Regions from separate parts of the Shewanella sp. K8 genome, predicted to be linked through region 2. Evidence: predicted binding sites of a transcription regulator. Region 2 holds the regulator's gene; each other region holds the start of a gene.
What was found. Region 2 encodes sigma-54, which starts transcription at its own class of promoters, with help from an activator protein. Its sites were predicted from a motif close to GTTGGCACGNNNNTNGNNT; they were not measured.
Positions count from the first base shown of each region.

Region 1: fliE (flagellar hook-basal body complex protein FliE) is a predicted target of sigma-54. The motif match lies at 1,838-1,856, and genes of this name have one in related genera.
Region 3: ON072_RS08185 (superinfection exclusion B family protein) is a predicted target of sigma-54. The motif match lies at 1,715-1,733, and genes of this name have one in related genera.

Region 1 covers NZ_JAPEHY010000031.1:23,686-26,812, reverse strand. Annotated here, with positions in the region: gene fliF (flagellar basal-body MS-ring/collar protein FliF) at 1-1,410, opposite strand, end outside; gene fliE (flagellar hook-basal body complex protein FliE) at 1,452-1,784, opposite strand; gene ON072_RS15980 (sigma-54-dependent transcriptional regulator) at 1,962-3,127, opposite strand, start outside.
Region 2 covers NZ_JAPEHY010000045.1:9,651-12,777, forward strand. Annotated here, with positions in the region: gene lptB (LPS export ABC transporter ATP-binding protein) at 1-277, shown strand, start outside; gene ON072_RS19005 (RNA polymerase factor sigma-54) at 373-1,836, shown strand; gene hpf (ribosome hibernation promoting factor) at 1,868-2,155, shown strand; gene ptsN (PTS IIA-like nitrogen regulatory protein PtsN) at 2,158-2,601, shown strand; gene rapZ (RNase adapter RapZ) at 2,598-3,127, shown strand, end outside.
Region 3 covers NZ_JAPEHY010000011.1:101,369-104,495, reverse strand. Annotated here, with positions in the region: gene ON072_RS08195 (bacteriohemerythrin) at 1-578, opposite strand, end outside; gene ON072_RS08190 (DUF3149 domain-containing protein) at 850-978, shown strand; gene ON072_RS08185 (superinfection exclusion B family protein) at 1,063-1,674, opposite strand; gene ON072_RS08180 (sensor histidine kinase) at 1,842-3,127, shown strand, end outside.

The DNA.
Region 1 (3,127 bases), on a different contig from region 2:
CACCAAAATCACCAAGGCACCTATGCCGAGTTTCATCGCCCGCCAGAACCAGGGCTGCTCCCACAGAGGTGGCTCAGGCAGGTCTTCAACCAGCTGATCCATAAAGGGCACAGTCACCACTTCTATCATGTCGCCCCTTTGGCTGTTGAAGCCAACGGCGCCTTCCAGCAAGCGACGGATATTGGCCATCTCTTCACCTGTGCGAGGCACTCTGGCGACCTGACCATTTTCACCGGCAGCACCTGCCTTGTAGTCGACCGCCACTGAGACACTGACCCGGCGTACTACACCTATCTGCTGACGGGTATGGCTGATGGTGGTATCCAGCTCAAAGTTACGGGTCGCTTCCCTATGGCTGTTGCCTGACGTAACACTGCTGCTTTCTGTAGCATCGGCAGCGTTTTCAGGAATATTGGACTCCATCGGCGGCTGATTGGAAAGGGCTCCGGGGATGCCGCCACTGCTGCCACCAACGCTGTTATTTTCCACTGTCATTTCACTGCGAAGTGATGGCAGATCCGGATTGAAACGCTTGGCAGTTTGCTCGACCGCGGTGAAGTCCATGCTGACATCCACCTGGGATGTGAAGTTTTCCGGACCGAGGATCGGCATCAGAATCGAGTCAATCTTGGTGCGGTATTCGTTTTCTTTTTGCTGCACCAGCTCAAGCTCGCGTCTGGCGCGGGCAGATACCCCATCCTGACTGCCTGAGTTCAGCAAGCGGCCGTTGGAGTCTGTCACTGTAACCCGGCTGGGTTCCATGCCATGAACCGCTGAGGCAACGATATCGACTATCGCATCAACCTCTTCCTGTCCCAAACCGCCCCTACGGGTATTGACCACCACTGTGGCACTGGGTTTGGCGCGATTGCGGGCGAACACATTTTCCTTCGGCAGCGCCAGGATCACCTTGGCACGGCTGACACTATTGAGCTCTTCAATCGCCCGCGCCAGGTTCATCTCCTGACTCTGCTTCAGCCTGGCCTGTTCCATCCGCTGACTGACACCAAAGCCGGAATCCTGGCTCAGATAATCCTTGGCCTCGGCACTGGAATCTATGCCGGCGCGGCTCAGCATCATCTTCACGTCCTGATACTTGTCTTCAGGCACAGTGATCACATCGACTTCAATCTTGTACGGTACCCGGTTCTTATCCAGCACATCGAGTACCTGCACCATCTCCTGGGTATCCATCTTGCCCAGTGGCCGATATTCTGGCTCCTGGGCCCAGATCATCACAAATACCGCCAGAGCCAGACAGATAGCCAATGCCAGGATCATGGTGATCTGCCGCAGCATATCCACTCCCCCGAGGGAGCCCAATACACCCGACTTGTTTTCCTGTTGGACCCCTTCCAGCGTTGTTCCACCGGCGGAAACATTGGATCCTGCTACTAATTCTGTGCTCACGGTGCGTTCCTGTTATCCGGGATCTGTGATGCAAGCATGCCTTAAACAGGCATGCTCATAATCTCTTTGTAGGCTTCGACCAGCTTGTTGCGCACCTGCACTGTGGCCTCGAATGCGACGCTGGCTTTCTCGCGGGCAATGACAGTGTCAGACAGAGACACTGTGGTGTCGCCCATCTCCAGCCGGGTGGCCAGATTGGATGATGTGCTTTGCAACTCACTGACATTGCCTACGGCCTGGGCCAGTAATTGGCCGAAATCAGTTCCTGTGGTATTGCCCACCTGGCGTACAGGCGAAGACTGAAATCCCGTTGGGGCAATTTCACCTTTAAGTGATTGCATTTCTTGCAATAAAGAATTGGCACCTATTTGCATCTTCTCACTCCTGTCGTCAGCGAATTGACGAAAAATCTGGGTTACCAGACTCTATGCAATTAGTTTGCCAAAAATGGAATAGTCAAAGTTAAGCTAAGTAAACGCCCTGAATTCACCCAGGGCCTGAAGAAAAACAATGGAATTGGAAAGCGGCCTAACGGCCGCTTTGGAGATGACTCAGGCGGGCACCTCTATGCCCATCTCGCGCATGCGCGCCATCTTGTATCTGAGAGTGCGGGCGCTGATCCCCAATTTCTCTGCCACCAGTTTGCGACTGCCCTGACACTGGGCCAGAGTCTCGAGAATAATCACATGCTCCTGAGCCTTGAGCTCATCACCGAGCGCTTCAGGCGTTTCCGGGGCCGTGGTCTCTCCCAGAGCAACATCCTGCAAATCGATAATAATATCGCCCGCTTCTATCTGCCCTTGACTCAAGATCAACGCCCGCTGGATCACATTATCCAGCTCACGGACATTCCCCGGCCAGCGGTGGGCCAACAAACGTCGCACCGCAGCATCGCTGAGAACTGGCACCGGGTTAATCGCCGCGTTTTCAGCGTGACGCGCCAACAGATGTTTGGCCAACGGGATGATATCCGCCGGTCTTTGGTTCAGTGCCGGCCAGGCAAGCGGAAACACATTGATCCTGTAATAAAGGTCTTCGCGAAACTCGCCCTTGGCCACCATCTCTTTCAGATCCCGGTTGGAGGTTGCCAGCACCCGGACATCGAGCTTGATGGTCTTGCGGCCTCCCAAACGTTCAACCTCGCGCTCCTGCAGCACCCGCAGCAGCTTGGCCTGCAATGCCAGCTCCATCTCGGAAATTTCATCGAGCAACAGAGTGCCGCCATGAGCCTGTTCAAACTTACCGGGGCAAGCCTGATAAGCCCCGGTAAAGGCGCCTTTCTCGTAGCCAAACAAGGTGGCTTCCAGCATATTTTCCGGGATGGCGGCGCAATTAATCGCCACAAAAGGCCCGTCAGGCCTTTGGCTGTGCTGATGAATGTAGCGAGCCAGCACTTCTTTACCCGAACCGCTGGGGCCACTTATCATCACAGAGGCTTCTGAGGCGGCCACCCGCTGCGCCAGTGCCAGCAAGGCCAGGCTCTTTTCATCGGCCACCACTGGGCCGCCGCTAACCACCTTGGGACGTAAATAGCGACTCACCTGATTGAGCAATACCTGAGGGGCAAACGGCTTGGCGAGATAATCCACGGCCCCCAGCTTGATTGCGCTGACGGCATTGTCGATGGTGGCATAGGCTGTCATCAACAGGATCGGCAGCTGCGGATGTTGCTGACGCAGATAATCCAGCAGCCCCATACCGCCGATACCTTCCATCT
Region 2 (3,127 bases):
GGCATTGGCCGCCAATCCACAGTTCATTCTGCTGGATGAGCCGTTCGCCGGTGTGGATCCCATCTCAGTTATCGATATCAAGAAAATCATCGAACAGCTTAAATCCCGCGGTTTGGGGGTGCTGATCACAGACCACAATGTTCGCGAAACACTCGACGTTTGTGAGCGAGCCTACATAGTCAGCCATGGGCAGTTGATCGCCGAGGGCACACCCGCTGAAATCTTGGACAACCAGCAAGTGCGCGCTGTGTACTTAGGCGAACAATTCAGGCTATAGTTAGGATCATGTCTTCCGGTGGCAATTCCGGGTATTATAGTTTGTTATTATTGAATTTTTTCCTTGAAAAATAACGAGTAGGGATTAGCGGTATAATGAAAGCGTCACTCCAGCTCAAACTGGGTCAACAGTTGACCATGACACCTCAGTTGCAACAGGCTATTCGCCTGCTGCAACTGTCGTCCCTTGAGCTGCAGCAGGAAATCCAGGAAGCCTTGGAAGCCAACCCTCTGTTGGAAATGGCCGAGGACAACCAGGATGACGCTATCGACGACAACCACAAGGAAAACGACGCCGGCGAGTTGAGCGCCAAGCAGGAAGATGGTTCCACGGTAGAAACCTCAGAGGCATTGAACAATGAGTCTATGCCGGATGAATTACCTATGGATACCACCTGGGACGAAGTCTTTACCGCCGCCAGTGCCTCGGGGCCGGCCATGGGCCGTGAAGATGATATGCCCTTCCAGGGTGAAACCAGCGAAGGGCTCTATGAACATCTGGAATGGCAGAAGAACCTGACCCCGTTTTCCGATACCGACGACGCCATTGCCACCGCCATTATTGATGCCATCGACGAGCAGGGTTATCTGACCCAGAGCACAGAGGAGATCCTCGAAGCCATGGGCAACCCTGAGATTGAGCTCGATGAAGTCGAGGCAGTACTCAAGCGGATCCAGCACTTCGATCCTGTCGGCATCGCCTCCAGAGATCTGCGCGAATGCCTGCTGATCCAGTTGCAACAGTTCAACGCAGACACCCCGCATCTGGCCGACGCCCGCTTGTTGATTGACGAACACCTGGATCTCATTGCCGCCCGCGACTTCCGCACCCTGATGCGCAAGACCAAGCTCAAGGAAGATCAGCTGCGTGACGCCATCAACCTTATCCAGAGTCTCAATCCCCGCCCCGGCTTGCTGGTGCAGCCGATGGACGAGGAATATGTGATCCCTGATGTCAGCGTCTGGAAGAAAAACGGCCGCTGGGTAGTGGAACTCAACCCGGACTGTATGCCCAAACTCGGGATCAATCAGCAGTATGCTGCCATGGCCCGTAGCGCCCGCAGTCAATCAGACAGCCAGTTTATTCGTGGTCATCTTCAGGAAGCCAAATGGTTTATCAAGAGCCTGGAGAGCCGCAACGACACCCTGCTCAAGGTGGCCAACTGTATAGTGCAGTTCCAGCAGGGATTTTTTGAATATGGTGAAGAGGCCATGAAACCCATGGTGCTCAACGATATTGCCGAGGCGGTCGAGATGCATGAATCGACCATCTCCAGGGTCACCACTCAAAAGTATATGCATACCCCCAGGGGAATATTTGAATTGAAGTACTTCTTCTCCAGCCATGTCGGCACCGAAGATGGCGGAGAATGCTCTTCCACGGCGATCAGGGCTTTTATCAAGAAGCTCGTGGCAGCGGAAAACCAGAAGAAGCCTTTGAGCGACAGCAAGATGGCGCAACTTCTGGCAGAACAGGGAATCAACGTTGCAAGACGCACCATAGCCAAGTATCGCGAGGCTATGATGATACCACCGTCGAACCAGCGTAAGAGTTTATAAATCCACAGTTGGAAATTGGAGGAATCTTTCTATGCAAATCAACCTGACAGGACATCATATCGAGATCACCGACTCACTGCGTGACTACGTGGAAAGTAAGTTTTCTAAACTTGAACGCCATTTCGAACAGATCAATAATGTGCACGTTGTGCTCAATGTACAAAAACTGCAACAGATAGCCGAAGCCAAGATCCACCTCACAGGCGGCGAAGTCTATGCAACTTCTGAACATGCCGACATGTATGCCGCCATCGACGTTCTGATTGATAAATTGGATCGTCAGGTCATTAAACACAAAGAAAAGCTGACAAAACACTAACGATGGAACTGAGTACCATCCTGCGGCCGGAGTGCACTACCTGTGCCACTCCGGGCAGTAAGAAAAAGGTACTGGAGCTGATTAGCGATCTCGCCAGCGCCCAGTACCCCACCCTTTCCTCTCAAGCGATTTTTGAAAGCCTTTTGGCCCGCGAAAAGATGGGGAGCACAGGTATAGGTAATGGTATTGCGATTCCGCATGGCAGACTACCGGACATTACAGAGCCGATTGCCGTGCTGGTCAAATGCGAAGAGCCTATCGCCTTCGATGCCATAGACAACCAGCCGGTGGACATACTGTTCGCCCTCCTGGTGCCCGCAGATCAATGTCAGCAACACCTGAGTACCCTATCCGCCATGGCTGAAAAGCTCAGCGATAAGGCGATACTCAAGCAGTTGCGAAAATCCAGCGACGAAACAGAACTCTATCAGGTGATCACAGGATGAAACTCGCCATAGTCTCAGGCCGCTCCGGTTCCGGAAAATCCGTTGCCCTCAGGGTACTCGAAGACCTGGGTTACTACTGTGTGGATAATCTCCCCCTGCCCATGATTGGCAGCCTGTTGGAAAACCTCCGTGGCAGCAATGATCTGGTCGCCATCAGCATAGATGTGCGCAATATGCCGGATCAGGAAAAGGTGCTGGAACAACAGTTGGCGGCCTTGCCGGAAAACACCCAACTGACCAGCTTCTTTCTCAACGCCTCCGATAAAGTGCTGCTGAAGCGCTACAGCGAAACCCGCAGACTGCACCCCCTGTCCAAGAGCAAAGTCTCACTACAGGACGCCATCAAGCTCGAAGGCAAGCTGCTGGAACCCATGTCGAAACTGGTGGATCACTACATAGACACCTCGGCGCTGAACATCTATGAACTCAGTGACACAGTGCGGGAAATTCTGCTTGGCAGCGTCGATAAAGAACTGGTGATCAACTTCGAGTCGTTCGGCTTTAAGCATGGTATGCCCCAGGAAGC
Region 3 (3,127 bases), on a different contig from region 2:
ATATCATCTATCTGCCGCACCACCTGCCTGACAGTTTGGTCGCCACTGCGGGCCGCCTGCCTGGCTTCTTCTGCGGCATTGGCGGCACTGGCAGCATTGCGGCTGACTTCCTGCACAGTAGAAACCATCTGGGTCATGGCGGTCGCTGCCAATTCCGCTTGTTTTTCCTGCTCCTCCACTCCGATATGGGCGGCATCGCTGATGGACTTGATATCCATGGCCACACTCTTCATCGCATCTGCGGTATTGACCAAAGACAGAATGGTGCGGCCAACGTCCTCTCCCATACGGTTGATACCGTGGACCACAGAATGGAACATGCCGGCATCCTGTTCCGACAACTGATAGCTGAGATCGCCTTCTCCCAGATGACGGGCGGCGTTTTCCAGGCGCTTGAGATTGGACAGTTGTCTGGCACCGAGCCAAGCCAGCACTATCAAGGCGACCAATAGAGAAGCAAAGGCGAGATAACTGGCGCCGTGTAACAGGCTCCACAGGGGGAAAAGCAACAAGAGCAACAGCGGATAAAACTGCCACTGGTTTAATATCAGTTTTAAAAGACCTCGGGATGTTTGCATCGCACGCTCCTTGCCAATGAACAATCGCAGGCCAAGCCACCCTACTCCTTTAGTGTAGTAATTAATATTAGCCTTTGATCCTATTCCCTTTAGGGAACACTTACGTTGCTCCTTAGCCGGCTAATTTAAGCAAAACATGATAAAGCTCATGTTTTAACAAGCTGATTTACCCGATTAACAACTCTGACAACATTTGTTGATCGAGATCAGCTCCGGCCGAAGCAAATTTGGTTAGTTTAGCTTTGACTTTACAAGAAAGAGGACTTCAGTGATGGCATTCTGGTTAGATCTAATGTTCGGAAACCCCATAGGTTTACTGTCGATGATAGTTATCTTCAGTACGATCGGGATCATCTCCTACATTATGTGGATGTTTATTGTAAAGTCAGCAAAGCCTTAGCTTTGATTTCCATGTTCTTTTAAATGCAATGACGTTTTTGAGTATTGCTTGGGCAGCCTGTGGCTGCCCTCTTTTTTGCCGTCTTCAAGCGGCATGTTTCCGCACTTGGGCAATACCATTGATAAATTGCGGTCTTGCCTTGATAAGATGCTGCAGCTCTTCCTGGCTGGGCTCTCCGGATGGTAAACGCAATACTTTGCGGTTCAGATGCTTACGGGCAGCCATGGCTATCTTGTACTCGGCTGTGGGGCCTTGAATGGCGTAATGGCGTTCATTTCCCAGGCTCTCGAGTATGTGAGCCTTGAGCAGTGCCTGCACCGGCGTTTCATTTTGCGGCAGAGTCAAAACACTGGCTCCCTGCAGGAAGAACTCCCTTAACAGGGCACGCTCGGCGGGATCCAGTAACCTGACTTTCTCTTCAATCATTTCGTTGATCCGGCGCTCACTCAAACGGCTTATCGCTTCATCCAACAACAGATTGACGGCCAGCGCACCAATATAGGCCAAGGCCAGCAGCAGTGTCAGGCCAATATAATGGGCATTGGTGTCTACCCAGGATTCCAAATGCAACAGGGCCAGCAAGGACTTTGGCATAAACAGCAGCAATGTGGTTATCAGCAGCACCCACAGTGTCAGTTGCAATGCAGCGGCCTTGAACTTGCCCTCTTTCAATACCTCAAGTTTCAGTCTCTTCATGGCTCTATCCAGCGTCAGAAAATTGTTCCAACCGCTAATCAAGCAAAACCAGTGCCAGGATTGCTCAGTGAACTTTGCCATCAGCGGCAACAAAAAATGCCGCGAAAGTCAGATGCGAAGCTATGCTTAAAGCTATCCACAGCAAGCACTTAAGATAGTTGAAATTAATGCCCGGTTTTATGCAGCAGCTCATCAGTAGTCCCATCGGCCGCAGGCTGACTCTGGCTATTATCCTGTTCAGCTCACTGATCACTCTGGTGACCACAGGTTTGCAGTTGGTTTCCGATTACAAGGGTGACATTGGCCGAATCAACGATGAGTTTGCCAATATTGAAAAAGCCAACCTGGATGTGCTGGCGGCAAGTATCTGGGTAATAGATGAAAGGCTTATCAAGACCCAACTCAACGGTCTCAACCAACTGCCGGATACCAGCTATGTGGTCATAGAAGATGACAGTGGTAAAGAATGGACCGCCGGCGAGTACAGAGACCAAGGTGTAATAGAGAAGCGCTTTCCGCTGGTGCACAAGACCAGCAGCCAGAATTTCAATGTCGGTGAGCTGAGAGTTCAAGCCGATCTCTCCAAAATCTACGACAGATTGGTGAACAAGGCCTTACTGATACTACTGGCCAATGGTATCAAGACCTTTCTGGTGGCCGGTTTCATTCTCTATCTGGTTTGGGCCACCATTACCCGGCACCTGTTGCAACTGAGTGAGTACTGCTCAGAGCTCGATTTGGAGCAGGATTATCAACCACTGCAGTTTAAGCGCCGGGACAAACAGGATGAATTTACCCAGGTTGCCCTGGCCATCAATTTGATGCAGCAACAGCTGCGCGCCTCCTTCACCCAGTTGAACCGCTCCCGCTACGAACTGCAAGAAGCTCTGAGTGACAGGGAAAGACTGTTGGAACTGGAACGCAGTTATAAAGATGAGCTGGCAAGGCAGGTCAAAGAACAAACCAAAGAACTTGAACAGTCGCTGTTGGTGTTGGAACGGGCTCAACAGGTGATGGTCGAACAGCAGAAAATGGCCGCGCTCGGCGGTCTGGTATCCGGCATCGCCCATGAGATAAACACCCCGATAGGTATCTGCCTCACCGCTGCCAGTAGTCAGCTGCAGCATATCAATGAATTGGTTGAACTGTTGCAAAACGATGGCGCTACGCTGGAAGAGCTCAATGCCATTCTCAACGAATATCAACAGAGCTGTGAATTGATCATCAGTAACATTACCCGCGCCAGTAACCTGATCCAGAAGTTCAAGGCGATTGCTGCCGAGCAAGGCAATGACGTGCACGAACAGATGCTGCTACCCCAGGTATTGCAGGAATTTGCCGATGCTGTAGCGCTATCTTTCAAGCAATTCCAGGTAGATGTGGAGATCCAGGTCGAAGCCGATCTTTGGCTTACCAGCAGCCACAGCCTGCTGAAGCAGATAGTGACCAACAT